Regions from separate parts of the Periweissella cryptocerci genome, predicted to be linked through region 1. Evidence: riboswitches for the same ligand, from Rfam matches in the RefSeq annotation. Region 1 holds a riboswitch; the other holds the start of a gene.
What was found. A riboswitch is a leader RNA that binds a small molecule or an ion and turns the genes downstream of it on or off. The one in region 1 is predicted to bind thiamine pyrophosphate.
Positions count from the first base shown of each region.

Region 2: it holds a riboswitch for thiamine pyrophosphate, as region 1 does, so the genes downstream of both, EQG49_RS08035 (ECF transporter S component) here and thiW (energy coupling factor transporter S component ThiW) in region 1, are expected to answer to the same signal.

Region 1 is NZ_CP037940.1:2,649,533-2,664,961, reverse strand. It holds gene EQG49_RS11895 (hypothetical protein) at 55-1,254, opposite strand; gene EQG49_RS11890 (hypothetical protein) at 1,466-2,590, opposite strand; gene EQG49_RS11885 (ATP-binding cassette domain-containing protein) at 2,601-3,491, opposite strand; gene EQG49_RS11880 (GntR family transcriptional regulator) at 3,454-3,852, opposite strand; gene thiW (energy coupling factor transporter S component ThiW) at 4,474-5,001, opposite strand; TPP riboswitch at 5,224-5,321, opposite strand; gene EQG49_RS11870 (hypothetical protein) at 5,430-6,518, opposite strand; gene EQG49_RS11865 (hypothetical protein) at 6,565-7,563, opposite strand; gene EQG49_RS11860 (hypothetical protein) at 7,576-8,085, opposite strand; gene EQG49_RS11855 (C40 family peptidase) at 8,406-9,047, opposite strand; gene EQG49_RS11850 (hypothetical protein) at 9,520-11,127, opposite strand; gene EQG49_RS11845 (hypothetical protein) at 11,146-12,807, opposite strand; gene EQG49_RS11840 (5-methyltetrahydropteroyltriglutamate--homocysteine S-methyltransferase) at 13,089-14,216, opposite strand; gene pnuC (nicotinamide riboside transporter PnuC) at 15,152-15,429, opposite strand, start outside.
Region 2 is NZ_CP037940.1:1,819,199-1,834,627, forward strand. It holds gene EQG49_RS08030 (ABC transporter ATP-binding protein) at 1-1,400, opposite strand, end outside; gene EQG49_RS08035 (ECF transporter S component) at 1,547-2,119, opposite strand; TPP riboswitch at 2,291-2,381, opposite strand; gene EQG49_RS08040 (RluA family pseudouridine synthase) at 3,188-4,096, shown strand; gene trxA (thioredoxin) at 4,118-4,447, shown strand; gene EQG49_RS08050 (aldo/keto reductase) at 4,577-5,425, shown strand; gene pnuC (nicotinamide riboside transporter PnuC) at 5,557-6,432, opposite strand; gene EQG49_RS08060 (branched-chain amino acid aminotransferase) at 6,804-7,841, opposite strand; gene EQG49_RS08065 (MucBP domain-containing protein) at 8,146-9,870, shown strand; gene EQG49_RS08070 (AzlC family ABC transporter permease) at 10,062-10,862, shown strand; gene EQG49_RS08075 (AzlD domain-containing protein) at 10,862-11,212, shown strand; gene EQG49_RS08080 (2,3-diphosphoglycerate-dependent phosphoglycerate mutase) at 11,591-12,292, shown strand; gene EQG49_RS08085 (C40 family peptidase) at 12,403-13,077, opposite strand; gene EQG49_RS08090 (hypothetical protein) at 13,463-13,834, shown strand; gene EQG49_RS08095 (DUF805 domain-containing protein) at 13,921-14,289, opposite strand; gene EQG49_RS13720 (hypothetical protein) at 14,633-14,782, opposite strand; gene adhP (alcohol dehydrogenase AdhP) at 15,129-15,429, shown strand, end outside.

The sequences.
Region 1 (15,429 bases):
AGTTCGATTTGCCACCTAATTAATGGCATATTTTGCTGAATCACGTATTACTATTTATTGAAAGTCCCAATCCCCCCCATCATCGGAAAACTTGAATGTAATAACCTTATCACCAGTTACCGTCGTGTGATATTCATACTTACTATTGTCATAATTCTGGAGCGCAAGCGGATTCCCAGTTGGAAAATAATCTGTACCCTTGTAGCTTAACACCCCCGTATAATCAACGTCCGTTTGTGTATAGACAAATCGCTGGTCATAGTAGACCGATTTCTGCCCTTTTTCAAGCGTTGTATATTTAATCGTTTCATTATAACCGTCATCAACATCTGTAGTTTTCAGCTGATATTTAATCGTATAGACAAATTGCTTGGGCACTACTTTCACAGTTAACACTTTATTATTAATTCGATAAGTAGCACCTTTTTTCACTTGATACCCCACCTTTGAAAAGGTTGCAATGTACTTCTTGGCGTACGGCTTTGTCAGATATTTTTTAGTTGCCACTAATTTAGCGTTGCGACTATTAACAAATTTAACACTGACCCACGCCTTTTTTGGCATTAATTTAAACGTCAATGTCTTACGCTTGTTAATCACATATTTTTTGTTAATTTTCTTCGGTTGGTAACCGGCTACACGAACCGTTTTTATTTGCTTAATACTACCTTTGTTAATCCGATATTTTTTCGAACTAATCGTTGAACCCGTCCAACTATTTTTGTACTTAATTCGCACTGTCACTTTTTGCCGGGTGGCTTTGGCATGGCTTAGCTTTAATTTTTGGTTTGATTTAATCTTAATTTTTTTAGCAGTTTGACCAATTTTGTACGTTTTAACAATTTTCCCGTTGCTATTCTTCACATATGCGTATGCGGTTGGTTTAGCATGTGAATTGTACCAAACACGGTAATCACCCTTCGCGCCATACAAAAACTCATCGACGGTTGGGAAAATCACGCCGCTAGAATCCTCAATTGAATCATCCGCCCACTGCCAATCAGCCTCATCAACGGAGATAAAATACATATATGGCAATGAAGAGATAGCTTGGTAATGGTATGTCGTGTCATCCCACAGAATATCGCCATCGTGAACGAAATGTTTTTTCTTAATGGAATTCTTATTGGTGTTGGTTACGGTGTAATATTTGTTATACGTGCTCGCCGAAACATTCGGTGCATTCATTACAAAACAAATTGCCATTACCAATAACATCGCTAAAATCATCGGAATTTTTATAAATCGTTTCATTTTACTTTCCCCATTTTCTAAATTTTTTGCAATATTTGCATTCGTTTACTATCTAATTAAATTTTACTCCTCTGCAAATTAACACACAATTTACGCGACTTAACGTTGCCACTTTTACAAAAATTTCGTCTCAATGCGGGCTTTTCACCTCACGGCAAATAGCTCGACTTCCCCTTAGATCACTAAGGAGAAATCGAGCCATTTTGTATGGTTATGCCACTTTACGGTGCCACCAGCCAACACGTGGTTTAAAAATTAAGATGAACATCACGGCATTGATAAAGACAATCACCCCAATCGTCAAGATAACATACACCATTTGTGCGCGCATATAGCCGTTGTTCCACGGTTGTACTTCTTCGCTAATCGAGAACGTTGTATATACCAAAGTGGTAATCCACAGGGGCCACTTCAGTTTTTCAAACATTACAAAATCACCATTGCGTTCAAACGAGAAGCGACTGTACAAAATGCTTGCAAAAACGATACCAATTACACCTACCACAAACACAATAATCAATATTCGTTGCGCTGTTAACAGATTATCCATCATCGAAAGCGCCGCCGTTGTCGACATATGCAGGACGTTTGTTGCGACGTCGAGATAAACATTGCTAACCGCATGGGCAAAGAAAATTGTCGACAAACCAAAGCCACCAATTAAAATCAACGCCCACAGGGTTTGGCCAATAATTTGCGTAGTTAACACAATCAAACCAATTCCGAATATAAAGAACGCGCTAACTGCTAACACATTTATCGGTGTAAGATACCCACCAACGTTATATGCGCTATTTGGAATTGCGAGATAGATTGCACCAAAGTACAGTACCTCACCAATTACCGTCAATAACGTTGGTAGACCAACAATAATTGCTAATTTAGTCCAAAAAATTGATATCCTTTTGTACCGCGATGCGAATAATAGACTATTGAAATTCTTGGCTGTGTCCATCACCAGTAAGACAAATGTCGCTACCAAAATCATTGCTAAGACAAAAAGCGACGGTTCGAGTGGCATATTTCGCAAATTGTGGGGACCTGCATAACTAAATTGATTATTCCAGAATTTCGCCGTTCCCCGCTTTTGAATCTCACTAATTGGCTTCACTCGTTTTTGCACGACTTTGCTATCATCATTTAGCACCGAGCTATCAAAATCATCTGGATGCGCAGTATATTGTTGCGCAAATTTTTCTGAGTGCAGATACACATTAGCTTGATTCCATTGATGAATATCATTGGCCGTGGTGACTGCAAAGCTTCCCACAATCACTATCATCACAGTTAAGACAAGCACTTTATAACGTTGCCATAATAATTTAAATAACTTCATTTCGTTCCCCCTACTTTTCCAACACATAATCCGCTTCATTAACCAGCGTCGTCCGGAACAAGTCCTCCAAGTTCAATGGTAAATCTTCAAATAACAACGGTGCGCTATGCGCGATCATTTCATCAATTTTGCGGTTATAGTCGTTGAATACCACAACAATAACGCGCCCCCGCTGTTCAACTATCGTTCCATATTCACTAATGAAATCCGGGGTTTCTTCACGAAATACTAATTGAATTTTGCGGGCATTTTCACGCGATGATTCCAATGTGTACTCACGGGCAATGCGCGCGTCAGCCAATATAATTGCTCGATCAATCAATGTATCCAATTCCGTTAAATTATGCGATGAAATCAAAATACTAATATGTTGTGTTTGCACTGCATCTATCAAAACGCGCTTCACCGTTTCTCGCACTAATACATCCAAGCCATCGAGTGGTTCATCCAAAATTATGAATTGGGCTTTCGAGGCAAGCGCCAACAAGACGTTAAATAGCCCCTGCATCCCCTTTGAATAACTACGATAACGACTATCCATTGGCAAATGATGCTCTTGGACTACCGTCAAAAATCGGTCACTGTCAAACTTGTCGTATAACAAGCTATACATCTTGGCAATCTGCGCTGGCGTATAATCCGTCAAATAATTATTCTGCTGATCAATAAAGAACATATTTTGCCGTAATTCCAAATCATCACTAACCAGCTGGTCATCAATTCCCACGGTTCCTTGATCCGCCAAATATTGCCCCATCATCGTCCGAAATAACGTTGTTTTACCAACCCCATTCCGCCCAATAATTCCTAAAACTTCACCTTGCTTAACCGTAAAACTAATGTCATTCAATACGACATGTTTATTAATCATTTTCGCTAAATTGTTTACTTTTAATTCCATGATTTCCCCCATACCACTCTGCAACCAAAGCTTGCATTTTTTGTTCTGTTAATCCCATGTAGGTCGCTTCCGTCAAAAGCTCGCTCAGCTGCTGCTTAAAAATTTGCAACTGCCGATCATCCACATCACCACTCAACTGCATCGCGACAAACGTGCCACGCCCTAGCACAGTTTCAATAATTCCTTGCGCCTCCAACGCCTTGTATGCTTTCGCGACTGTATTCGGATTAACCAATTGTCGTTGGGCCATTTCACGAACCGATGGTAACTTATCCCCCACCTGTAAAATCCCCAACAAAATATCTTCTTTAATCCCATACATGAGTTGCTCATAAAGTGGTCGCCCACTTTTTTGATTCATATTCAAAGTTTCACCAACTTTCTATGCTTCTAAGCACAATGTTTGTGTGCCATGTGTATTACTATACGTAGTACACTGCAACATGTAAAGAAATTTATGTAATTCGGGCGTATTTAACCCATTGTTTGCATGTAGCAATTAAAAGATTTGTCATACGCAATAAGCTAATTAACAACATTAAAATCAAGCATCAAAAAAGGGCTATTTTTTTCTAGCGTGGAATTTAGATATGCGTCTCAGATTGATTCCCACTACGTGTCTGGAACCAGTCTGGACACCGTGATGGAAGACAAGCATTTGAAGCCACAGTGCGGTCTTCAAATGTTTGCGAAGCTTGGTTCGCTAACGCGGTAACCATCTTCACAAATCCATAATCAGTAACGAAACCCGTTACTGATTATGCCATCACGGTGCGAGCTAAAGTCCAGCCTGTTTCCAGCCTCTTCGTTAGTTTGAGTAGGCACGCAGCAGCATCATACATCTCATCACATTTTATAAATTCCACGTCAGACGTGAACGTCAAAAAAGTCCTGATTTCTAACCCGCTTAGCATAGAAATCAGGACTTTTATTTAAAAATCTATCGGAACTGACCGCTTATTTGCGGTCAATTGTTACGTGTTCACTCATCTAACTGCGTACCAAAGCTTTGTTGCATTTTAGCCAACTGCCCATGATTCAGTAAATACAAAACCCAGCCGCCGAGGACTGCACCAACTAATGCCGAGGGAATGAAAAACGGAATATAGAAATAGAAATGGTGTAAATCTAACCCGTAAATTAATTTCATCACGGGATATGAGAACAAGGCGCCAAACAAGCCGACCCCCACTACTTCACCAATAACCGCCATATAGATTTTTCCGCTCAGTCGGTAAAGGATTGCCGCCAAAGCTGGTGCCACCAAAATGCTGACGACACTGGTTGCTGGCCGACCTTCAAAGCCCATCCGTGCCAATCCCGTCATAATTGCTGCGGCCGTCGCATAACCCGGACCTAGGAGTACTGCTGCTAAAACATCGATAAAATGTTGAAATGGCGCCATATTTGGGAATACAAATACCGTTGATAAGACGTAACTCATCGCGGATAAAATTGCCGTGGCGATTAATTTGCGCGTGCGTACTTGGCGCTTCAATACATTTGTCATTTTTTGACCAAACCCTCTCTTCAAATTGCTACTTGAATTAGCGGTCGTAACTACCAGTTACCTCTCACCCCGTGGCGTTGTATGCAACAATCGGGTTCCCTCGCAAAATATTTGAGTACTAGTTGTGCGCTCCCACACCTAGCTTTATTTCTGATCAATCCCCCCAACCGCACTAAAAAACCGCCGTTCGACTGCATAAAGACAGCCAAACAGCGGCACTCTGCCAATGTTTAACCACTTCCCTACGCGAGTTCAAACTCAACAGGTTCAAAGGGTCGACATTGTCTCTCAGCCGCTAAACGGCACCCCTAGTGCATAATATTTGATTACCAATTGAGTGTAACACAAGTTTTTTGGTAGTTAAAGCGGTTTTGGATGAAGCATCCAGTAAATGTTGGTGAGTTTAATTGGAACATCAATTAAACTAGCTATTCCCCAGCTTTTCGGACCTCAATCCATTGCGGCATAAAATCTTTATCAGTAATTCCTACACGAACAGCATCATTAATTCCTACTTGAGCCATCATTAGCAAATTCATAGAAGTTTGGGTTTTAGTTGCATGAATTAACTTACTTTCCATATTTTCGGATATTAGTAAGTACAAGTAACGCTCATATTCTATATCCTCATCAATGGTTGCTGCTCTCCAGAAATTAATATCACTTGCGACTTTTTCGGCAAGCTTCCGTTTCACATTAATTGGATAAATTTCAATGCCAAATACAATCCACTCATCTTCAGTCTCATCAATATCCTCATCGCCAGAAGAAAACGAATCATTAATTGAGTTCCAACGGGCAATCGTGGCCGCTTGCTCACCACGAACCACCTCGGTCGTTCGCACTAATAATTTTGCCGCGTTCTTAGGTTTGGCATCACGGGGTTCAATCCATCCCCATTCACCCGCTGGCAATGGATTCTCTTCGCCCCCATAGTAGTCGCCTAGTTGCGGCACACCATGAAAATCGTGGTTTCCTTGTTTAAGGATATTATTTTCCGCCTGAGCGTCGACTTCCTGCCGTTCTTTTTCAGTGTTTATTTGTTCAATTTGTTGTGTTAAAACCGCACTCAATTCATTTTGCTGCTTGAGCTTAGTTTCCTGTTTAACAATCATGGCTAATTGGTTTTCTAGTTGCTGACCTATCTCTGCCAGACACTTTTCCCGCGTGATGCGGTTATCTTGGGTAACACATGTATTAGTTCCCTTTTCGATTTTTGTAATATTTTCTTCCAGCTTGGCAATATTATCTTTTATGAGTGCACATTGTGCCATAATATCGTCAATTTTAGACAGCTTCGGCGTACATTCGTGAACTACATAAACGAGTTCATGAGCTGTCCGAGCAACTTCATCCATGTTTACTACTACGGATTTTGCTTGCCCTTTATTAAAAAATTTAATTTCATCATCTTGAAAAACAACGTAATCCCCATCATCCAGCACGCGGGCAAACCGTGAGACTAAATCTGTTTTGGCGTAAAGTTGTGATAAATCTAAATAATTTGCAATTGGCATCGCCACTCCTCCATTTTCATGCTTACAACTAATTCACCCTCACTAACTAGCCCAATATGGCAATTCGATAATACGAGTCATCTGAGTCGCTGATTCGCAACAACGGTTTGACGCCTTTTACATAGACACTCCCAATTACAACTTGCACCGAATCATTCCGATATTCAGTTGCAATAATATATGCATCATGTTCACGATAGTCCCCGGATTCAGTCCAACCAAATAAATCAACATAAGCCAGATAGTCCCTAACGTCATCTCCCGTTAATGTAAGATGTAAGACGTATAAATCATTTAAATCCGGATTATATTCATCCGCGAATGAATCCATTTTTTTGCACTGCTTAATTTGTTTTTTTGCATCTTCACCGGTGATTGCCCGCTTAATATTAAACTCGATTTCATATAACGTATATGCTTCTTGTAGGATAAATGTGTCCCCAACCATGAACGGATTGATTTCGCTGCCTTTATGTTCGAGTAAAGCGCTAGCAACCGTTGGCATTTCCCCCTGCAAAATTGCTGCGTTAAAGTTATCGGTACTGGGTTTGACGCTAATTGGCGCTGGCTTATGTAGCTTAATTTCGTTTTGCAAATCCCAAACTTCAGCTGATCTTTCTGTAAATTCATTTTTAACCGCCTCAAGTTTAAACTCAGCCCGCAATAACTCTGTTTTTAGTTGTTCAATTTGCAGCAATGACGTAGTTGGTTTAAGTTGGTTGATTTTTCGGGTTATCGCGGTAATTTTATTGCTGACGGTTTGTTCCAATTCGGTAAATGCCAGCAATGCATCATTTACATTACTTTGCTTTTGGACACTTCCTTTTTGCGCTTCAACGCGCACGGTTAATTTTTGTGGTTCGATTTTCTGAACACTAAATGAACTATCGGGCTGATCAAGCACACTGCCGGCATCGATAATATTGACCAGCCGTTTACCTTGCAACACAATCAAAGCTTCATCTGGTAACACTTGTGCCAACATGTTGGCTAGTGCATCGTTTTCATATTTAAGTGTCGCCGTGAGGTTATTTTGAATTGTCATCTAGCCACCGCTCTATTCTTTGAATTCTGCAATGCTCGCTACTATTTTTTCCGTTCGCTTTTGTAAACTTGTTAGTTTTTTAGTAGCTTCCGCCAATAGTTCGAGTGTCTTTTCTTCATCATTGACACTGGTAACCACGCGTTTGGGAATTTTAGCTAAGATTTCGGTCTTGCTTTTTCCATAATTTTCAATTTCATAGTCAACCACACTCTGTGATGACACTTGATAGATTTCAGTGTCATCGTCGCTAAACACTCTGAATGCACGTTGGTCACTACTACGTTCCACTCCGTCGTTATCTAACAATGTCACATCGCCGAATTCATCCAGCGTTAACAAATCACCCGGTTTAGCACCAATTGCCATCAATTGTAGCAATTCTTCTGGCGTGAGGGTCATGTATCCATCCTTAAATGAACGGTCTTTTAACTCTTCAAAACTGGTTACGGTTGGGATGACTTGTTTTTCATCCGCATTGACTTTAGTAGTATCATCCAATCCAAAAAACTTTCTTAACATCATTTATCTCCAATCCGTATTAATAGTTACTTTTAAGATTAGCATAAAATTATGAACAGTTTATGAACTAAGGGGAAAATTACGGCTCCGTTCTGTCTGACTGGGATTGAATAAACTTGGCCACTGCGTTACTTAGGAATAATGTAACTAGCAAAAAGCAGTTACCAACCACCGGTCGCAGTAGCATGGAAAAACCACTGACAATTGAACTTCAGTAATTGGATGATTAAACAGTACAGAAACGACAATCCCACGGTAGAAAAAATATAGCAAAAAAAAAACGATGAAATCTTGGTGTGATTTCATCGTCTGTTTATTGATTATTATTTAACACGGCCGGCAAATGATGGGTGCCATTTGGCAATGCTTGAAATTTCGACCCGCTTACCAGCTTCTGGGGCTTGGACAAATTTCTTATTACTAATTGCTAGACCAACGTGGTAGACACGGCCATTTGATGACCAGAATAATAAATCACCGGCTTTAACGTTGGCAACGGCAATGCGCTTAGTTACGGCTGCTTGGCGGGCCGAACTGTGTGGTAATTTTACACCGGCTTTGTGCGCAAAACTATATGCGACTAAACCTGAGCAATCAAATCCACGCGGACTCATACCACCCCATACATAATGCGTACCAATGAAGCGTTGGGCATATTCAGCCACGCCTTGGTAAGGTGCGGTTGTTGCGGGGGTAACTGTGGTTGTACCCGTACTAGTGGCAGGTGTCGCGCTATCATCGCCAATTACCAAAGTTTGGCCAATTTTAATTACGTCAGAGTTCAAATTATTTTCGCTTTTAATCGCACTTACCGTGACATTATACTTCTTAGCAAGTGACGTCAACGTGTCGCCTTTAACTACCTGAACGCTGGTGCTATCCGCACTAACAATTCCACTAGTCGCCACAATTGTGATTAAAGTCGCAACACACGCAAAAACTAATTTACCAAGCTTATTTTTCATATTATGTGAACTCCAAATTTCGTTAATTGTCGTATTTCAATACTCATTAGTATATTCTCACAATGTTACAGAAATGGTATCGGTTGCATTACCGAATTGTGTCACATTGCTTATTATTTGTAATCGATTCATTAGGAATTTGCTGAGAACAAAACCTTACATTAGAATCATACTTGGTAAATTAGCATCATTCACGAAATTTACTTTACCATATTCGCAAGTGTTACCGTGTGCTTCGACTAGTATACTTATCTGTTTCTCAATACGAATAAGCCCTAATCTGCACGCAGCAAGTTAGGACTTTCGATTAAATCAACCTCATGTTTTTTTGCCTTACCGACCACAATCAACCTCTGTCGCCGTACCTGATTTCACCACTCCATTAATTGCTATCGATAGTATTGATGTACGTTTTTTTGAATTAAACATGGTTCATCACCAATTCGATACCATTAAAATGAATATACATCTTTTACGTTACTAACAATCGATCCCATTCAGCTTGCAAATCATCATCAAGCTTCTGCAAATGTTTGATATGTTTACTATAATTTCTGGCAACTTGAATAGATCTGAATCCAAGATCAACTAGGCCACCAAAGTTTAAACGGAACAATATCGCTGGTGTTATACCATTTCTCATAATCGCGTCAGCTACATCAATTGTTTCAAATGTCGCAATTGCCACAAGCAACAACTTTGCCAAATCCGGTTTATTGCCAATTGGCAAACTTTCCTTCCAAGTTTTGCCATAATAAAATTTCTGCTTAAACGCCCAATATAGCCGCACTAACACTTCTGCTACTAAAACCGGGATGGCTTGTGCAGTAAAAGCCCGCACATCATATCCTTGCTTATAAAGCGATTCGGCAAGTCCTGCAGCATTCATTTCACTGCCATTGGCATCAAATTTACCAAACTGCAGCTCTTGCGTGATTGCATAAAATGGAACCGGCAATCCTGCACCACGCCCAACGGAACCACTTGTCCCCGCAACGTCAGACATCGTATGTCCAAACCAATTAACAACAGCATCGATTATGCGCTTAATAATATTGCCTTCACCGGATAAACTAGATGCGTTGTCAGTCACCACTCTCACTATACTGCCATCAGTTCCAATCATCGTTGACTTGTTTGTCAATTGATCGAAAATACCCATAATCAACCCCATTGGTCCTGGATCATGTGACAAACTCAACAGGTGATGGTTAGATGCGTTTATGCCAGTTACGTTTCCGCTAAGAACATGCGCGTTGTTAGAAGCATCATAATTCACCTTAAAGTGTTTTTCCAAATACCCAATAGCTTTTTTTCGATCAGCATTTTTTGCAATGTCAACTAAACTGTCAAATTGCTCGAGCTTTTTAGAAGATGGCTGTAATCCTTTTTTGGCTTGGCTTGCAATATAATCGTTTTTATTTGCCAAAATTTCATTAATCTTTATATTTCGTCCCATCTTTTGAACAACCGAAGCATACAAATTATCTACTTCTTTACTTAATTTCCCTTGAGCATTTTTGGTTAAGGGATTATTACCATCAGTAATAGAACCGACAAGAAAAGCATCAACTAGTCCCATAATAATTCCGACAACCGCTGCAAATGCATAATCCTTTTTCTCTAATTTAGAAATTTCATACTTATCTACCAATTGATGGCTCAATGTCGCAAATTCTTGTGTACTAAACAATTTCAAATAAGGATTTGAAATATCAAAATTTATTTCCTTAGCATACGCACGGTTATCTTCCAACAGTTCTTTCCAGTCATCCGATATATCCATCGTCTGTAAAATATTTCGACTTCGCTTTTCGCTTGATTCCTCCGCAAGTTGCTGTTCAAAATCATCAAATTCTGACGTCTTAACATTTGCAGCTAACAAAGCATCTAAGTCATCCAGAATGTCTACTTGCTGATTTTTTACGGATTGCACATTGTTTTTTAACTCTTCTAACTGACGATAATTCGTATCCATCTGTGCAGATGCCGCTTCATGCATAGCAGTGTCAGTTGCGAGCAATTCAGCCATTTCATCATACAATTTATTGTCTTTGTTACGTTGTCCTTCATTCATCATAAATTCACCTACTATATTTTATGAACCACCAAACATTTTTTTAACGGAATTTTTCATATCTGAGACTGCAGATTCCTTCATATCAAAATATCCGATTGTTTCCAAAATTGCCCGGACTTTTTCAAGATAATCTTCATCCAAATCTTGCCGTAGCACAAATTTATTTTTCCCGTCGTCACTTGTTTCCTCATTATATGCATTCATCACAAATTCTTTGAACTTCACTGAGTTCACATTTTTAGACGCCAAATCATTGAATTTATCTATATTCAAAACATTAACTAAGTTTGCAATGGTAAGCTCTTTTTGTGCATCTGACTGGTCATCCATAACAACCTTTGAACTTGCTGTGATTTGCTTCAGCATCTTAATCTTTGTCATGATTAAATTATTTGTATCAGATAAACTATCAACGTCGTCAAGTGCATCTGCTAACTTGGTGGTAACCCAGTTAACATCTTCGAGCAAGATTGTAGTTGAAATTTTCAACTTTTTAATACTTGCTTGAAGCAACTCTTGTCGTACTTGATTTTTCTCCATCTCTTTACCGACTGTAAGATATTTCATACCTTTGTAAGCTAAATATCCAGCACCGGCAATTGCTCCAACGCCAATCAACATGCCACCAGTACTTGCAAAAGCCAACGTTAAAAGTCCTGTTGAAACACCACCTGAAACACCACCGGTAACAGCAAGTGCTGCTAACGTCACACCAGCTCCACCTGCTAATGCCGTTAGCTCTTTTGTAGCAGCTTCAGCTTGGGTATCATTTAAGCGTTCAGTGATAATTTTTTTATCTTGTTCAACACTTCTAATAAAGAATTTTATTTGATCATCTGTTAAACCCAATTTTTGTTCTAATTCAACAAACATAGTATTTTGCATTAGTGCCTTAAATTTTAGTTCCTTAACTAACACAAGGTTGTTTCCCAATGATTGGAACACTGTATCCTGACTACCCGTTGGAATATTTTCTTTTAAAACACTCAATAGCTCATCGTTTTCCAACACGTTTGCTGGATTCAGCCGGTACTCTCGTAACTCTTCACCGGCAGCTTTAGACAGCCGTACAGAACTAATAATTCCCAACAAGCTACTGTTTTCAGTTGGGTCAATCAAGCCATCATCACTCCGTAAGTAATTAACAATAATTTTCAAATAAGCCAAAATAACCTCATCACCAAAATCCTGAAGTTCTAGTAGCTGGTTTGTTTCCTCAAATTCGTCCCCATCTGCCAATTCCGAAATCAAAATGTACAAGAAATCTGCTACACCTTTATTTGTTCCACCAGTGTCCATTATCCCTTCTTCCCATTTTACTGTTGACCCATCCTTAAGGGTGAATTCTAAAGAATATGAGTGAACATCTCTTCCTTTTTTATCTTTCGTAACTTTATCTACTTGTTCAACACTCTCAATGGCTTCATAGTCCATTGAAACCGGATCTGTCATTGTAGCTTTATATAGTACCTTAGAACCAGTAAATACGTAGCCACCTTTACCACTATTCAGCAAGGTAGTATCTGCAATTGCCAAAATTAATCCGGCATCTATACCCACTACTTTTGAAGCATTAACTAATTGTTTTTCAGAAATATTTGGGGTTACAAAAACTTTTACACCACCTAAATCGTCAAAAAATTGACTGATGTTTTCCTTGATAAATTGTTCTGAAGCCATATTATTCTCCTCACTAATCTTAACTATTATTACCATCTATAGTTCTATTTTCGCAAGTAAATATGAATATTCATTGATTAAGCTATTCAATTACAATAATCTACTATATTAATCAAGGCAGCCGTAATCGTCCTTCTTCCGGGTAGTCTTAACCTCAAAGTTCCCGTCCATTAATCAGATAATTAAAAGCACTGATTGATGGACTGAGAGCGAAATCAAAAAGGCTGGAGATTCCAGCAGAATCACCCAGCCTAACATTGAACTAACTTTACTTATTCCAACTAAAACACTTCAACCAGAATTTCTTTGACTAATGCTAACTTCGCCCACTGCTGGTCTTCCGTTAAAATATTACCTTCCTCCGTTGAAGCAAATCCGCATTGGGTGCTTAACCACAAACGCTCTAATGGTAGGTATGTGGTTGCTTCTTGAATGCGGTTAATAATCGTTTGTTTGTCTTCTAATTCACCAGACTTGGTCGTAATCAAGCCCAAGACCACACGTTTATCCCCACTGACTTTCGCTAATGGTGCGAAGCTCCCAGCGCGGTCGCTGTCGTATTCTAAGAAATAGCTGCTGACATTTTCTTGCCCAAACAACACGTCGGCGACAGTATCGTAACCACCTTGAGCGGCCCAATCAGAATGAAAATTCCCCCGGCACACGTGGGTATTAACCGTCAAATCGGCTGGTAAATCCGCAATGGCGCCATTATTCAAATCGACATAGATGGCTTGTAATTTTTGCGGATCGAAACCAGCACCTGCGATCGTATTCCAAAAGTGCGGATCGACTAACATCCCCCACGTGCAATCATCCAATTGGACAATGCGGGCACCCAAATCATATAACGCTAAAATTTCTTCGTGGTAAACGCGTTTGATATCGGTGAATAACGCTTCATCTGAATCATAGTATTTTTCAATTTCGCTGGCGTTGATCCCCCGCACGAGTTCCGAATAAAATTGTGCTGGCGATGGTAACGTTATTTTGGCTTGAATGTTTTGTTCGGTGGCAACTTTTTGTAAGAAACCAAAATCGGCAATCACTGGATGCGTGGCAGCGATAAAACTCAATCGGCCATTCAACCGGGCTGAGTCGTCTTTGGTTTCTTCGTGGGCAAATAGATACCCTTCACCAAATTTAATTTTTTCAACGCCCCCAAAGCCCCAGAAGTTGTCCAAGTGCCAGTATGCTCGCCGAAATTCGCCGTCTGTGACCACGTCCAAGCCGACTGCTTTTTGCTTAGCAACCAGTGCGGTAATTGCGTCATCTTCCACGGTGCGTAATTGCGCGGCTGTAATTTCATTGGCTGCAAATTCGGCCCGAGCTGTCTTCAATGCTGTTGGGCGTAAGAATGAACCAACGTGTTGGAACCCAATTTTTTGTTGTGTTTGTGTATTTGGCATGTGTTTTTCTCCCCATATTCCTGGTGATTTTCATCGCTAAACTTGGCGGTACAATCCCGCCAATTCACTGCTAGTTACCACCACATGGTCGCATTTACCACGGCGCCACTACCAAATAGCAAGATTGCCGTCACTTTCGCATTCGCGTGTAAATAATAAATTTTCAATGCTTGCACCATTTGGTAGCCCCCTTTTCGTTTGTTATAAATTCGGTTTGTTATAAATTCGCTGCCCCCAGTGTTTTTCCCATGCCACTGCGGTTTGTGCTTGGTACTAGTTTTCCGCTGATTTGGCATTATACCTAACTAACGTAGTGCCGGTAAATTGCTTGGCGGGCGTAGCCTTTACACCGCGGCTGGGGTGATATGTGTGTAACACATGTCGCCGCTGAGGATGAGATGAGGAGTCTTAAGAATTTATTCCTTAGAGTCCCAGCTTGTCCGAGTTTGCCAAGACAGCACTTCGGCTTGGCAATGCGCTTCCAGCGTGGTGCGCCAAGCAATTTACCGGCACGAAGTGGCCAAGTTTATCCAATCCCACGTCAGACAAAACGGAGCCAAAAAATCCCGCAGCCTAAAATTTTAGACTGCGGGACGAATTTACTCGTGTTACCACCTGCGTTTATTGCCCAATCACTAGGGCAACCTCATCAAGTCAACCATAATTAGCGTTAACTCGGCACGCTATAACGGGCGTATCCCGGGGAATGCTAACAACATCTTGCTCACATTCCGTTTGCTCCAAGACCATTTTCCAAAATCACATTGGGCGTTCTTTCACCAAATGAACGCTCGCTGGCGCCAATGTTAATCAAGTACTTATCTCTTCATCGCAAGTGATTGCCATCAGTTTAAGCCCACTACATACGATTGTCAACCGTTTTATTAAAAATAAATTAGAAAAGTGTGCAGAATGCAATTTTTATATTACCCGTGTTACACCAATTCCTTTTCAAAATCACTCGTGGTCTGCTGTGTATTAGCGGATTTATTCCACAAATACCACCCCCACATGCCATTAATCGTCATCACGATTTGCAAAATTAGCATTGAGGTTGAACCAACGCCACCCGCGTGAAGTTGGTTAATCCAAATGACGATATTAATCAAATTAATCAGCGTCCACATGAACCATTGGCTCGCAAAACCGTAAATCATCAAGATTTCAGCGGCAATATTCAATGGTAAGACCGCTGAATCCAGCCAAATTTGCG
Region 2 (15,429 bases), 830 kb from region 1:
AATTGTTTGTCATGGAAAACTAAGTGGTGGTCAAAATATGCTAGCACTCCGTTTAATTGATGGCTAATCATTAAGATTGTTTGCTCTTGGCGAAGGCTAGTAGCTTTTAATAATTCCATGACGACTTTGACGGAAGCTAGGTCTAGCCCAGCTAGTGGTTCGTCAAATAATAAAACGGGTGTTCCGAGAATGAGCATACTTAGAATTTGGAGTTTCTTTTTTTGCCCACCGGAAAGGCGATAGACAACTTGGTATTTCAATTCCAAAAGATTTAAGTCAGCGAGGACGCTATCGATTTGGGCATCGGTCCAATAGTCTGCAAATTGACTGTATTTTTTGCTGAGTGCCAATTCTTCGGTTACCGTCATTTTTAGATATTGGGTTTCTGCATTTTGGAAGACCAACGCAACCTCACGAGCATATATAGGAAGTTTAATCTTGGAAATATTTTGGTCAAGATAACTAATGCTCCCTTGATACTTGTGGAGTCGTGTTAGCGCCATGAAAAAGGTTGATTTACCAACCCCATTTGGGCCGGTAATTAAGGTCATTTTCTTGGCAGGAATTTCTAAATCGACGTCTGAAAAAAGAACTTGGTCATTCGTGCCAAAGCTAACTTGATCGAGGTGCATAACTATTTCACCCATGGGTAATGCAAAATCATGGGTCGTTGGCTGGTATTGCGCGAAGAGGGCGCTAGCATCGTTTAATTGTTGAATATTAGTACTATTAATCTGATAGACTGTGGTAACTAAATCGGCATACCCCTCCAAATCATGATCGGCAACTAAAATTGTCCGACCAGCTAATTGCAAGGCCTTGAGCTTGGCTAATAAAGCTAACCGCGCTTCAGGGTCAACACTTGCAAATGGTTCATCAAGTAAAATGATGTCACTTTGCATGACGAAAACGATAGCTAAGGCAACTTTTTGCGCCTCACCACCCGAAAGCGTCGCTAATTGGCGATCTTGTAAATCAGTAATGCCGACAAATTCCAAAGCTGCCAGTGCCCGGGCCTTAATTTCACTAGGTTCAACTTGCAAATTCTCAAGGGTAAACACTAATTCATTGAACGGGGTTTTCATTGCAAATTGCTCACTAGGATTTTGAAATAACAAACCTATTTTTTGAACACGGTCTACAGTTGCATATTCATCAAGTGGGTGTTCGTCGACAAGTATCTTGCCGCTGACGTTACCGCCATATTCGGGATATAAGCCAGCCAGCGTTTTGAGGAGTGTTGACTTACCTGAGCCAGATGGTCCGCTGAGTAGATTGAAAGACCCAGGAGCTAACGTGAGATTGACATCGGCTAGAGTTGGCGTCGTCGCAGGGACAACACCATCAACTGGATTTTCAACATACGTGAATGTTAAATTTTGTGTGGTCAAGGTGGCCATTGTAATCCCTCCAAAAATGTCGTGGCTTCAGAACTGCTGAGATTTGAATCTGTAAACAACAGCTTCGTGCCCAAGTTCCAAATAACATGTTATGTACATACAGCTGACCGTAGCCAACTGCAATATTTATGCCTTGTAAGTGTTGATTAACGAGCAAGAACACCAGATTTTTCGATAAGTTTAGTAATCGCATTGACGAGAACACCACCGAAGAAACCAATTGAGATAAAGCGAATAATGAATAATGCCGCTAACATACCGAAACTGTATGAGGCGTAACCATTCGCGAATAAATCCCAACCAAAGGTAACAATGGTTGATGTGAGCGCTGAGAGAAATAAACTGAAGGCGTTCCATTTTTTATAACCGGTGAAAGCAAAACCAAGTTCGGCACCGATACCTTGAATAAAACCAGAAAGTAAGTTGGAAACTCCCCATTGAGAACCAATCATCATTTCCGCTGCGGCTGCAAGAAATTCACCAAGCAATGATGCACCAGCTTTACGAAGCAGGAAACCAGCCATTGGACCGGCCATAACCCACGCACCAATCGTGATGTCATTTGCGAATGGCTTCAGTGGTGTGGCAGCGACAACGTTGTACACGAAGGCCCAAGCCCAGAAAATGAAACCAAAGAAAATACCGATGAGGGCCAAAAGAATCACGTCGCGTAGACGCCAGTGTGTTACTTTATTTGAAGCTGTATTTGTTGATTGCATGTGCATCAACCTCCCGAATTTATTTGAAAGCCGCGACAATCGGGTAATTGTTCAACGATTAAGATAATTTCAACGTGTACATGAAATTAAACATGCTTACCATTTGTAATAAAAAAGCCACTCTCCATTAATGAAATGAAGAGTGGCTAAAAAATTGCTAGAATATGAATAAGCAAAATAGTCGTATCTTCCTCCACTAGTACTAACTAGATCAGGTTCAATGGGTATCATCTCAGCTGTAACAGCACCCCAGATAGCTTGGCTTTCAATTGTGTGTGGCTTTTAAGACCACGACGTTAGTATAAACGAAATTGTTTCGGATGTATATAGGTGGATTATTTTGCTGGTTTTAAATTACATTGTATGATTGAAAATGCCACTCCGTGCCTGGAAATTGCTTGGCGCACCGCGCTGGAAGCACATGTTCAAGCCAAAGTACGGTCTTGAACAACTCGGATAAGCTGGGAGTCTAAGGAATAAATTCCTAAGACTCCTCATCTTATCCTCAGCGGAAATATGTGCTGCACACATATTTCCCCAGTCGTGGTGTAAAGGCTACGCCCGCCAAGCAATTTCCAGGCACTCCGTTAGTATGCAGAGCTGAACCATAAACCCGTAAAACCACTAGCGAAATAAATATTACTAACCTTTTACTTGAATTTTAACTAATAAAATCTGACGCAACTCCACTTTGTAATTATGCATGTGACCTGGCTACACAAAATATAAAAGCTGATTTTAATCTAATTAGGATAAATTACTAATTAACGGAGGGGGATTTTTGGTTTGGCGTTTACCTCGTACCGTGGTAGCAATAATTTTAACGGAGTTTAAATTATTGGATTTGTGGAGATAGTGTGCTAGCTCCACAAACTGAGTGAGACTCGCAGAGGCTCGTGAAGCTTGTCTTTCTACCATGGTGGCCAAACCAAAAATTTCGCGGAGTGGCATTTATCAGCAACGTTATCTAGCAAAGTCTGTAATATAATCAGATTACTAGTAAAATGTAAGCAGATTTGACGAAATATGTTAAAATATAGAAATAAGTAAATGACGGGGTAAAAGTGAATGCAAACATGGGATAAGCACCTAGTATTACCAGCTAATCAGCCGGCAATTTCAATTAAAGAACAACTCACTGCTTGGAAAATTCCAAAGCGGATTCGGGGTGCTATTCGGATGCGCGAGGGCTTAGAACTTAATGGGAAATACCAACCAACTAATACGATTTTGAAACCAGGGGATGAACTGGATTTGCATTTTATTGATTCAGACTTTATGACTCCAGAATCTAATTATGTTAGCGATGATTCAGTGAAACTAGATGTCATTTTTGAAAATGACGATTTGATGGTGGTTAACAAGCCACGGGGCTATAAGTCACACCCTAATTCACCGGGTGAAGATCAAACGATGATGAACTTTGCGGCGGCTTATTTGGCGGATCAACCGGGTAAAGCCCCATACATGGTTCACCGGCTCGACAAAGAAACTTCGGGGGCACTAATCATTGCTAAGAACCCGATTGTTGTCCCAATTCTTGATCAGATGATTGGCGACAAAATTATTGGTCGCACGTATTTGGCATGGGTTTGTGGTAATTTGGCGGAGAGCCATGGCGTTATTGATGCGGCGATTGGTGAAGACCCAGTTGATGACCGCAAACGTCTAATTGATGGGGCCAACGCCTTACCAGCAGTAACTAAGTGGGCGAAAGTTCACATGGTTTATCAAAACACGTTACTCCGTTTACAATTGGAAACTGGGCGAACGCATCAATTGCGGGTGCATTTGGCATCAATTGGCCATCCGATTGTCGGGGATAAATTGTACAACCCATCATCGAATTATGAAGGTGGTATGTTGCTACATAGTGCCACAGTGGAATTACATGTACCATTCAGCGATGAAGTACGCTCAATTGGCGCTAAACTACCAGGACACTTCCCGGTTAACTTGAAGAAAACTGTTCAATAATATAAATGAGGTAATAAGAATATGGCAACAACGATTACGGGCGAAAATATCGCTACTGAAACTGCAGAAGGCTTAACCTTGGTCGATTTTTGGGCTGATTGGTGTGCCCCTTGTAAGATGATGAATCCGATTTTGGAACAACTCGAAGGCGAATACGGTGACCAAATCAAATTTGGTAAACTCGATGTTGACGGTAACACGGCAATCGCTGAAGAATATCGCGTGATGAGTATTCCATCATTGGTGCTTTTCCGCAATGGTAAGGCAATCGAAAAGGTTTCTGGCTTGTACCCTAAGGACAAGTTGGCTGAATACATTGAAGCCAAGATTGGCGAAGCAACTGATATGTAAATATTTGCAGGGCGGGACAAGTTGTGTGTCCGCCCTGTTTTTATTTGTAAAGTTTCCAGAAAAAATCATAAAAGCGTTTTCATTCATCTGGTATAATTACGACATAATAAACTTTGATGAGGTGAACAAATGATTAAAGAATTTGAGGCGGGGACGTTTACATTAAACAATGGTGTTGAGATGCCTAAACTGGGTTTTGGCACATATGCGGCGCAAGAGTCACCAGATTTCACGGCTGCGATGGATCATGCGGTTGAGACGGGATTCCGGTTATTCGATACGGCGTCAATGTACGGCAACCAAATTGATCTTGGTAATTATTTTGCGAATAATAGTGGTCTTGACCGTGATAATTATTGGTTAACTTCAAAAGTTGGTCAACAAGAACAAGGTTACGAAGAGACTTTGGCAGCCTTCAAGAATACGACCAAGGAATTACAAACGGATTACTTGGATTTATACTTGGTGCACTGGCCAAAAGAAAAGCACATGTTCCAAACATGGAAAGCTCTGGAACATTTGTACAAGGAAGGTTATGTCCGTGCGATTGGGGTTTCAAATTTTGAAGCGAACCACTTGGATCGTTTGATGTTGGAAGCTACTGTGATGCCAGCCGTCGACCAAGTTGAGACGCACCCATACTTTAATAATCATGTGACCCGTGATTACATGCAAAGCTTGGGTATTCAACACCAAGCTTGGAGCCCATTGGGTCAAGCCGCTGATTTGAAGGATCCATTGATTATTACGTTAGCTGAAAAATACGGTAAGACGCCTGCTCAAATCGTATTGAAGTGGCATAATCAGAATGGGACAGCCGTAATTCCAAAATCAACGAATAACAAGCGAATTACTGAAAATGCCACGATTGGGGATTTTACGTTGAATCCGCATGACATGGCGTTGGTTAACTTGTTGAATCGTGGTGAACGGATTATGGGTGCACCGGATGAAAACTATGTGAATGATTTATGGTAAACAAGTAAAAGTAGTGCTGAGACATAAACTATAACTAAAAAAGGTACGATTGCTCCTTATTTGATAAGGGTAGTAATCGTGCCTTTTTGCAGTGGAATAAAAACCTTTGTCCAAATTTTGTTTGCTATGCGTTACTTTGTTGCAGCCGGTTCGGGTTCTTGCAAAGTACGTGTCCACATCCAGTAACCGTAGACCGCGTTGATTAAGAATGCGCCCCATAAGGCTAGCATAATCGGATTGTAATTGAGCCATGGTGACCACAATAACAATTCAACAATATTAGCGATAATCCACAGTGCCCATTGACTCGCACCATAACGCATCGTCATCAAGAACTGCGCGATGACTTGTAACACGACGGCTAAGCTATCAACTGATGGGTGAGGATCATTGGTTAATCCTAGTGCAAAGGCGTAGATTTGCCAACCAGCGATAATGATAACGCCTAAAATAATCCAACCACGTAGTGATAATTGACGCGCTTTGACGGTACCACTTGGTGCATCGGCATCATCAGATTCATTTGGTCGCATCCATTGAATGGCTCCAACAAATTGCATTACGAAGATAAATGCATTTAGCATTACTTCGCCCCACAACGCTGATTGGGAGGAAACGATAATATAAGCCACGGTATTGATTAAACCCCAGAAGTACGTCGTCATTTTACCGCGGGCGACGAGGATAACTTTCATGACACCGGCAATTCCGGCAATGAGAGCAATGATGTTGAGCGGATTCGCCATACCATCGCTGATGGCAAAACCATCAGCGGTCGTATACGCGAAAACAAAGGTAGCCAGTTGCATTACGGCTAAGAGGAGCATATAAATGCGATTCCCCATTGGTTGCTGGACCATATCACGAATAATATTTTTGGGACTGAGAGCGGCGATACTTGCGTCTTTGGCGACATTGGAAAATGATTGCTTTGTTTCTTCCATGATTTTCCCCATTAATTCTGCGAATGTTGCAGTGAAGGTACCAATCAGACTGAACTGTTTCATGACAATTATTCCTGGTCATGAAAATTTACATTTTGGAGTAGTAATTTTTCAGCCCGCATACTCGTCTATCATCCGCCCCCTTTATTTTGTAGTATACACTTACAAATAGAAACTATTTGTAACATTGCAGCAGTTAAAAGTGCAAAAAAGTGCTAGACTGTCTGATACAACATGTGCTTTGGTAGTAAAAAACACATTTTGTGCCATACATAGCGTGAATTTGGGTCCGAAACTAGCAAAAAGAGGCTGGGACATAATTTGTCCAGCCTACAAAATAAGCCTGATTTCTCCTTAGCGTAGTAAGGTAGAAACCAGGCTTATTAACGAACGAAAGACTGCAAAACGCCTTTTGTTCCATTTCTTTTTTTATGTTATTTGGCGGGCACGTCTACAATCCAATTCTCGGGTCCCTTTTCATCACCGAATTGGATAGCGAGGAGGCGATTGTAAAGTTGTTGAGTGATGGGTCCGACTTCTGTTTCTGAGAAGAAAACGTGTTTGTCGTCACCGTGCGTAATTGAACCAACTGGTGAAATTACCGCGGCTGTGCCCATTGCACCAGCTTCACTGAATTGATCCAAGTCGTGAATACTAATTGTAGTTTCGCGTGCGGTTAAACCAAGTTCCTCAGCCACAGCCATTAGACTGTACTTCGTAATTGAAGGCAAGATTGAGGGGCTTTTTGGTGTTAAGAACTGGCCGTCTTTGGTAATACCGAAGAAGTTGGCTGAACCAAGTTCTTCAATATTTTCATGGAGTCGTGGATCAAGGTAGACCACATCGGAATAGCCCGCTTGGTGTGCTTGGTCACCGGGCATAAGGCTCGCCGCATAGTTACCACCAACCTTGGCTTGACCAGTTCCACCGTGAGCAGCCCGATCGTAATCAGAAGTTACATAGGCAGTTGGCGTTAAGCCACCTTTATAGTATGGTCCCACTGGAGTAGCGAAAATTGTAAAGATATATGAGGCGGCCGGTTGTACCCCAACGTTTGGGCCGACACCAATGATAAATGGGCGTAAGTAGAGAGTTGCCCCAGTTCCATAAGGTGGAACGAAATCGGCGTTGGCTTGGACGACTGCTTTGGCCGCTTCAAGGAACATCTCCGTTGGGACTTCAGGCATTAACAGACGGGCATTTGACCGGTTCATCCGAGCGGCATTTTGGTCGGGACGGAAAAGATTAATTCCACCATCTGCACGGCGGTAGGCTTTCATTCCTTCGAAAACTTGTTGACCATAATGCAAGGCAGTCGAGCCTTCATGAATTGGTAAATATGGATCAGTTTCTAAACCCATGTCATGCCAAGTGCCGTTATCGTAGTATGCGCGGAAGCGATAAGGCAGGGGATGGTATGAGAAGTTCAGGTTGTTCCAATCAAAATCAGATGGGTTAGCAAATTCAGTCATGTTGACACCTACCTTTAAAGAATATTTTTGTTAAGTATACGATAGTTCATGCCATTGGAAAAATCAAATGGTGGCTAACCACAAAATTGCCAGGATTGCGATTAAACTAACAAGGACACTTTATTTACAACATTATCATAATTGTATATTTGTACAGCAAGCGTGCACGTATTTCACGATTTTCTACCTAATTAAGACAAAATATATTCACATCGCCTTTATATAATTAAGTTGATAATTATTCTAATGATAACAGATATATGTAGATGCCCCTTTGCAACAATTGCGAAATGGAGAATATGTTATGAAAAAAAATAAAGAAAACAATATGAGAATATATCGTCAGGTGTACCGTGATAGTACCAATAAGATGTTTGCTAAGCTTGGCAAGCGCTGGATTTATACTTCGCTGGCAATGATTACTATGCTGGGTGGGGTAGGCGTAACTCCGATTGTGTTAGCAGATTCATTGGCTACCAAACAAGTAGATGCACCCGTTAATGTTAATGACGTTAACAGTAGTAATCAAAGTGCTGCCGAAAAAATGGACAATCCAGTTTTACCGAGCGTTAATTTTAGCACGTCGAAAAAACCGGTTACGAAAGCACCGGAAAAAAAGAATACAACGACAAATAAAAATATGTCGAAAAAAGCCAAAGCGGCGCAAGCTAGAAATGGTGCATGGACATTTACCCGTGCTGATTTCAATATTGAAGGCACGACGATTGTTACGCTTTCCAATGAATTTTTGGAATATTACAATAGTGGTGAATGGGACGGAAATTTAAGTTTTCCAGCGGATATGGATGATATTACCACGATTGCGAACACGGCCTTTCCTGATTTGTGGCGAATGAATAGCGTTGATTTTGACAATTTAGTTAATTTAACAACACTTGATGAGAATTCCTTCTATACGTGCCAAGAATTAACTTCAATTCGATTCGCAAACAATCCTAAGTTAAAAACAATTGGTGGAGGCTCATTTTTTGGCTGTTTAAGTCTTACGCAGATTACCTTGGGTGATTTTGATGGGCCAATCGAAATCGGGGAAGATGCCTTCAAATGGGTTAGTTATTTTTCACCAGATGGAACGGAAGAAAACTTCCACCCCTACGGTAATGGTATCGTGACACCGCTGACGACTGGAAGCGCGCTGACTGCCGCCCAACAATTTGTTGATTACATTAATACAGAAAATGGCTACCCTGATGCGGATGCCGGTACGTTAGTTTGGCGGATTAGTGGTACGGTCACCCCAAGATACGTTGATCAACAAGGTAAGGAAATTACCCAAGATAGCAACGGAAAACCAGTCGTAGCATCAACTACGAACGAAGGTTTCCGGGGAGATGCATATACATTACCAGCTGCGCCAACAATTGCCGGTTATGGTGACCCCAAGGTAGTCAGTGGGAGTGCAACTGGCATGATGACTGGGGGCCCACAAGTGGTAACCTATGAATATCGCACCGCAGCGCAGCCAATTACAATTTATCGCGTTGACACTGATGATAATGAATTGGAAGCACCTGAGGTAATTAGTGGTTACGTTGATGATAAGTTAGATTTAACGCCCAAAAATTTTGACAATTACAAGTTTAAGGGTTTATACAATGCGACTAATAGCATGACACGTGCAGTGCCAAAGCTCAATTGGCAAAGTACAGATGCTAATACGAGTGTGAAATATGGGGATGTTAGCGGTCAAAGTTATAAATTTGTCTATGAAAAAAACAGTTCAAATACGGAGACCCCAAACACGCCATCACCGGTCACAGGAGACAAGCCAAGTGGAACATCAACGCAAAAACCTGCGGAACCTGATAAGTTACCGGGGACTGGTGGCAAAAAAACGCCCACGAAACCTGCAAAAACAACCGTAATGAATTCAGGAAATACGACAAATTCAACAACAACGCTACCAAAAGCTGGACGGAGTCGTGAGTTCTTGGCGCCAATCCTTGGTATCGTGATACTCTCGGGAGTGCTTGCTGTGAATATATGGAAGAAAAAGTATAAGTTGTAGGCTACATTATTTACAATTTCACAAGAAAACACCTATCGCCACTGCTGTAAAATGGGCGGATAGGTGTTTTTACTTACCTCAAATTGACGATCAAAGCCAATATTATTGCTCTAAGTATGTTAATGTTCGTGTAAAATATGCTACAATATTAGTATTGTTTTTATAAAAAGTAGAAATTTTTCGGAGTCGTGATGAAGGAACAAAAGAACGAGCCCCGTTGGCTCACAGTAATGAAAGTTACAATGCCTTTAATGTTAAGCTATCTCCCCATCGGGATTGCTGCCGGAATTCTTTTACACTCTGGTGGTTTCGCGATCTGGATGATTGTGCTCTTATCAGTTCTAGTTTTCTCTGGTGGTGCTCAGTTCATGATTGCGTCAATGCTCATGACAGCCACACCAGTCTGGACAATCACTATCATGCTGTTTTTCTTGGAATTACGGTATGCACTGCTTGGAACGAGTTTGTCGAAATACCTGCGTGACCAACCACAGCACTTTATTTTGCGTTTTTCTGCTTCAATGAATGATGAAAACTATGCGGTTAATTACCTTAAGTTTTCAACTGATAAAAATTGGAGTGCTGATGATGCTTTGAAAGTTGAATATTTCTCATTAGCAGCTTGGACGTTAGGAAATGTTGTTGGTGGGATTCTTGGTTCCGCAGTTACAATTGATTTACCAATTGTGCACTTTGCTTTAACCGCAATGTTCTTATACATGGTCACAATGCAAATCAAGAAGCGCATTCTTTTCTTCCCAGTAATCGTATCAGGTGTTTTATCAGTCTGGTTAGTTGTCGCTTTCCAAAGCACGCTTGGATTAATCTTAGCGACTGTGACGGCAGCAACGGCGGGTTACTTAGCTGAAATGGCCATCAAAAAGCACAATCATCAAAGTGCGATCTTGTCTAAAGTTAAGGGACCAAAGAATACGCACGAACAATTAGGGCGCTTGCAACGCGCGAAGGAACAAAAAGGGAGTGCTGAATAATGGATGCAGAATTAAAACGGCATTTAATGATTGTGGGTTTTGGGGCGATTGCGGCCTTTCTTCCGCGGTACATCCCAATGCTATTCTTCACTACACGGAAAATTCCCAAGTGGTTTAACGATTGGATGGGGTTCGTTCCAGTTTCGTTGTTCACGGCATTGATTGCCAAGGACATTTTCGTGGATCACGATTACCATGTCACGTTTGGTAACGTGAACATGATGCTGGCGGCAGTCTTAGTTATTGTCGTGGCATATTATACACACTCAATGTTACTGTCAGTTGTGACGGGTTTAGCCGCAGTTTGGGGCTTTGCGTTACTATTAACATCAATGGGTATTCAATTTTAAATAAAATAAATCCCACGCAACTTTTTATCGGTTGCGTGGGATTTTTTTGTAATTATTAACTTTTTAATTTGTGCATGAACCACCATTCTAAGCCAAAGATTATTATGACACCGCTAACGAGTAAGCTGATTGCTAACGGTGATAAATAATTGACAAAAATATCGATGTTGGGAACTTGCGTGATAATCATTTGGCCGACAAACCAGGTTGTGATAATCAATAACTGTGTCGGGGAGTTTGTAAAGCATAATAGTGAATGGAATTTAAGCGCTTGGTTAAATTTAGTTCGGTGGACAAGGGAATTTGTGTGCGCATCATCACAAAATCGGTTATAATAGACCAGTATAAAAAAATCAATTTAAAGAGGTATTTATCCTAATGGCTAAATTAGTTTTGATTCGTCACGGACAAAGTGAATGGAACTTGAAGAACTTGTTCACTGGTTGGGTTGATGTTAACTTGTCAGACCAAGGTGTTGAAGAAGCCAAGAACGCTGGTCGTTCATTGAAGGCAGAAGGTTTGGAATTTGATTACGCATACACTTCAGTATTGAAGCGTGCCATCAAGACTTTACACTTCGCTTTGGAAGAATCAGACCAACTCTGGATTCCAGAAACTAAGACTTGGCGCTTAAACGAACGTCACTACGGTGCATTGCAAGGCCAAGATAAGGCTGAAGCAGCTGCTAAGTGGGGTGACGAACAAGTGCACATCTGGCGTCGTTCATATGACGTATTGCCACCTATGCAAGACGTTAACGCTGAAGGTTCAATTGCTGGCGACCGTCGCTACGCTAACTTGGACCCACGCACTATTCCAGCAGGTGAAAACTTGAAGGTTACTTTGGAACGCGTAATTCCATTCTATCAAGATGAAATCGCACCAAAGCTTAAGGATGACAAGAACATTGTGATCGCAGCCCACGGTAACTCATTGCGTGCCTTGGCTAAGTACATCGAAGAAATTTCTGACGATGATATCCTTAACCTCGAAATGGCTACTGGTGAACCAGTTGTCTACACATTCGACAAAGACTTGAAGCTTACTGATAAGAAGATTCTTACTAAGAAAGCTTTGTAATATTTATATTGAAAACACTAACTAGATTAGGTTCTGGTTGGTGTTTTTTTGTGAGCACATAAAAAAAGCCAGAAATAAAATTTCCGACTTTTAAACGTATATTGATAATTTTAGTTTACACCCGCAACGCGAGTAGCAAATGATGGTGCCCAGTAATTAACAGAACTTGTCTTAACGACATCACCAGGTTTTGGTGCTTCAATGTATTGACCGTTTCCAGTAGCGATGGCAACGTGGTAAACACCACTGCCATTAGCCCAGAAGTATAAATCGCCGGCTTTAGCTTGGCTAACTGGAATCCGCGTGGTTGCAGCGGCTTGTGAACCAGTGTAGTGAGCTAAGTTAATCCCAGCCGCATTGGCGAAGACGTATTGAACAAGTCCAGAACAGTCAAAGCCAGCTGGTGTGCCACCGCCCCAAACGTAGGGTGTACCTAAGAAGCGGGCAGCGTAGTTAACGATATTTTGACCAGTTGATGATGAGGTCGTTGTGCTGCGTGTTGAAACATTGCTTGGTTGTGCGGCCTGACTTTGACTGCCAACACTTGCATTGCTACCACCGTTGATTTGTAAGCTTTGTCCTACAAAAATTAATTGCGGGTTAGCGATGTGGTTATCTTGAGCAATTTTATTAACGGTTGTCCCGTTAGTAGCAGCAAGTGCTGAAAGTGAATCCCCCGATTTAACTGTAACTGTGTCCGCATTAGCGATAACCGTCCCACCGGCTAATAATGCTGTCGTGACAAATGATGATAATGCGATTTTCTTTAAATTAAATTTATTCATATTATCCTTTGTTACCCCTTTTTGTTGTGTACGACATGAGTTATTGAACAGTGATAAGCATATCAGTCCAGTATTGCGATGCATTTACGACATAATTACGTCTGAATACAATCTAATGACATACATTTAATGCAAAATGCATAAACAATGTACGCAAAAACATTAGAAAATGATTATAAAAGTGGTTTAAACTAGGGTTCACAAGGCGAAATGATGAAGAAAATTAATCGAAAACTGATTGCAAACTAATGACAGGAACACGGAATTTGACGCAAGCGCGCAATAATTAAAACTGGATTAGGTAGGTAACACTGAATAATAATTCCATTTCACAACGTAAATGGGTTAAAATAGCTCTATTAATCAGAAAACGGATGACGATAAAATGGATAAACAAACAATGTTGGCTAATCGGGATGCAGTAAAAACGATTGCAGCAACGAGCATTAATACTTTACGTGAAGCACTCCAAGTTATGCAGGACACAATCATTGCGCGTGGTGGTGAAATTATGGAACCATTGGTCAATGAAATTGCGATCATTGATTTCAATAATCACGTGGCGAAGTTTGATAAGGTTGCCGACGCAGATAAAACTAATAAGCAGGTAGAAGCTGAATTTGACTATTTTGCTGAAACTGCCGAAGGGAACATTGATGATGTTACCGAATTAGTGGCACAATACGACATTTTTAGTGCAGACTTCAAACAACGAGTAGCTGAATTAACGGCACAGTTTGAAAATGATGGCGAATAAAATGCGACGCTTTATCGCACGTTAATAAGCCGGATTTCTACCTTTATGATAAGGAGAAATCCGGCTTATTTTTGGTACTTTAGTTATCAGCGTTCCATTTTAGGATAACGGTTGCCAACTTCGACTGTGGCAGTCAATTCAAAGACTAATAAGATAATCCCGCCGACAATTGGAATCAGTTGAATCCACCACCAACCGCCGGAACGGTTAATGTCATGTAAACGTCGGACAACGATTGAAATCGTCGCAATCAAGTAGAGAAAACCAACAATTCCATAAATAATTGAATAAGCTGCTGAACCTGCAGTGCTGTTACCGAAAATAAGCCCGGCAACAAAGGAGACAATAATCGATAGAATAATATTACCTAATGCCGCCCACCAGAAATCACTGCGCGTTGAACGAGTTTGGAAATCAAACACGTGCGTCCAAAATAATTTAGTTGCTTCAATCATGGTAATTACTTCCTTTCTTTGATAAATAAAATTGCTAATACAATATTCATTCTAGCATAGTAGTAGTTTCTGGTATCGGATTTTGCTTAGCACTAGTTTGCATACTATAAATTCTGAACAACCACTGAATTACCGATTGATTAAACTGGTGCATTATTTCAGCGGTTCAGTTCGTTTTCAATGCATTTTTTGCCCACAACGACTGTTTTTTTCTAGTTTTGAGAATTATGACTAACTAACGCAGTGGCCAATTTTATTCAATCCCACGTCAGACGAATTGGAATCAAAAAACGCCCATGACCGAAACAGCCATGAGCGGTGATACTTGTTCAAATATATAAGCTTACCCAAGTAAATCTTTTGCTTTGTCCTTGAGGTCGTCAAGATCAACGTCCTTCAAGAGATCTTCTGCTTTGTCTTTAAGGTCGTCAAGATCGACGTCCTTCAAGGCATCTGTTGCTTGATCTTTAATATCATCAATATCAAAAGGCATCGGATACACCTTCTTTCCACTAAATCTAAATTGACATACTCTTTTCGAATGAGGCTCTAAAAACAAATCCCTTTGTAAAGAGAAACCCTATCTCTTCTACACTTATATTATACTGCGATTCTCAAAAAAAGGGGTGAGATATGCTCACAGAATATTCATATTTTTTATGCTTTTTATTCACATGTGAGCAATGGAACTATTAAAAACGGTGGTAATAATCAATTTCACGTGAAAAATATTTTAAATTGTGATAACTTACACTTTCTTTTTGAAAACGTTTGCATTAGAATGTAATAAGTAAGCGATATTAAATATGATGAATTAAGACAAGTGAGGAATTTAAATAATGAAAGCAGCAGTTGTTCGTGAAGTACCAGATGGTTTTGTTGATATCTTAGAAGACTGGAAGCCCCGCGATTTGAGCTTCGGTGACGCCTTGGTTGACGTGGAATACGTTGGTCTCTGTCACACTGATTTACACTGTGCAAACGGTGATTTTGGTAACCCTAATGAATTGGGTGAACGTAACGGTGCTTTCCGCCGTGTTATTGGTCACGAAGGTGTTGGTCGCGTGTCTAAGCTTGGCGAAGGCGCATCTGACTACTTGAAAGTCGGCGATCGTGTATCAATCGCTTGGTTCTACGACG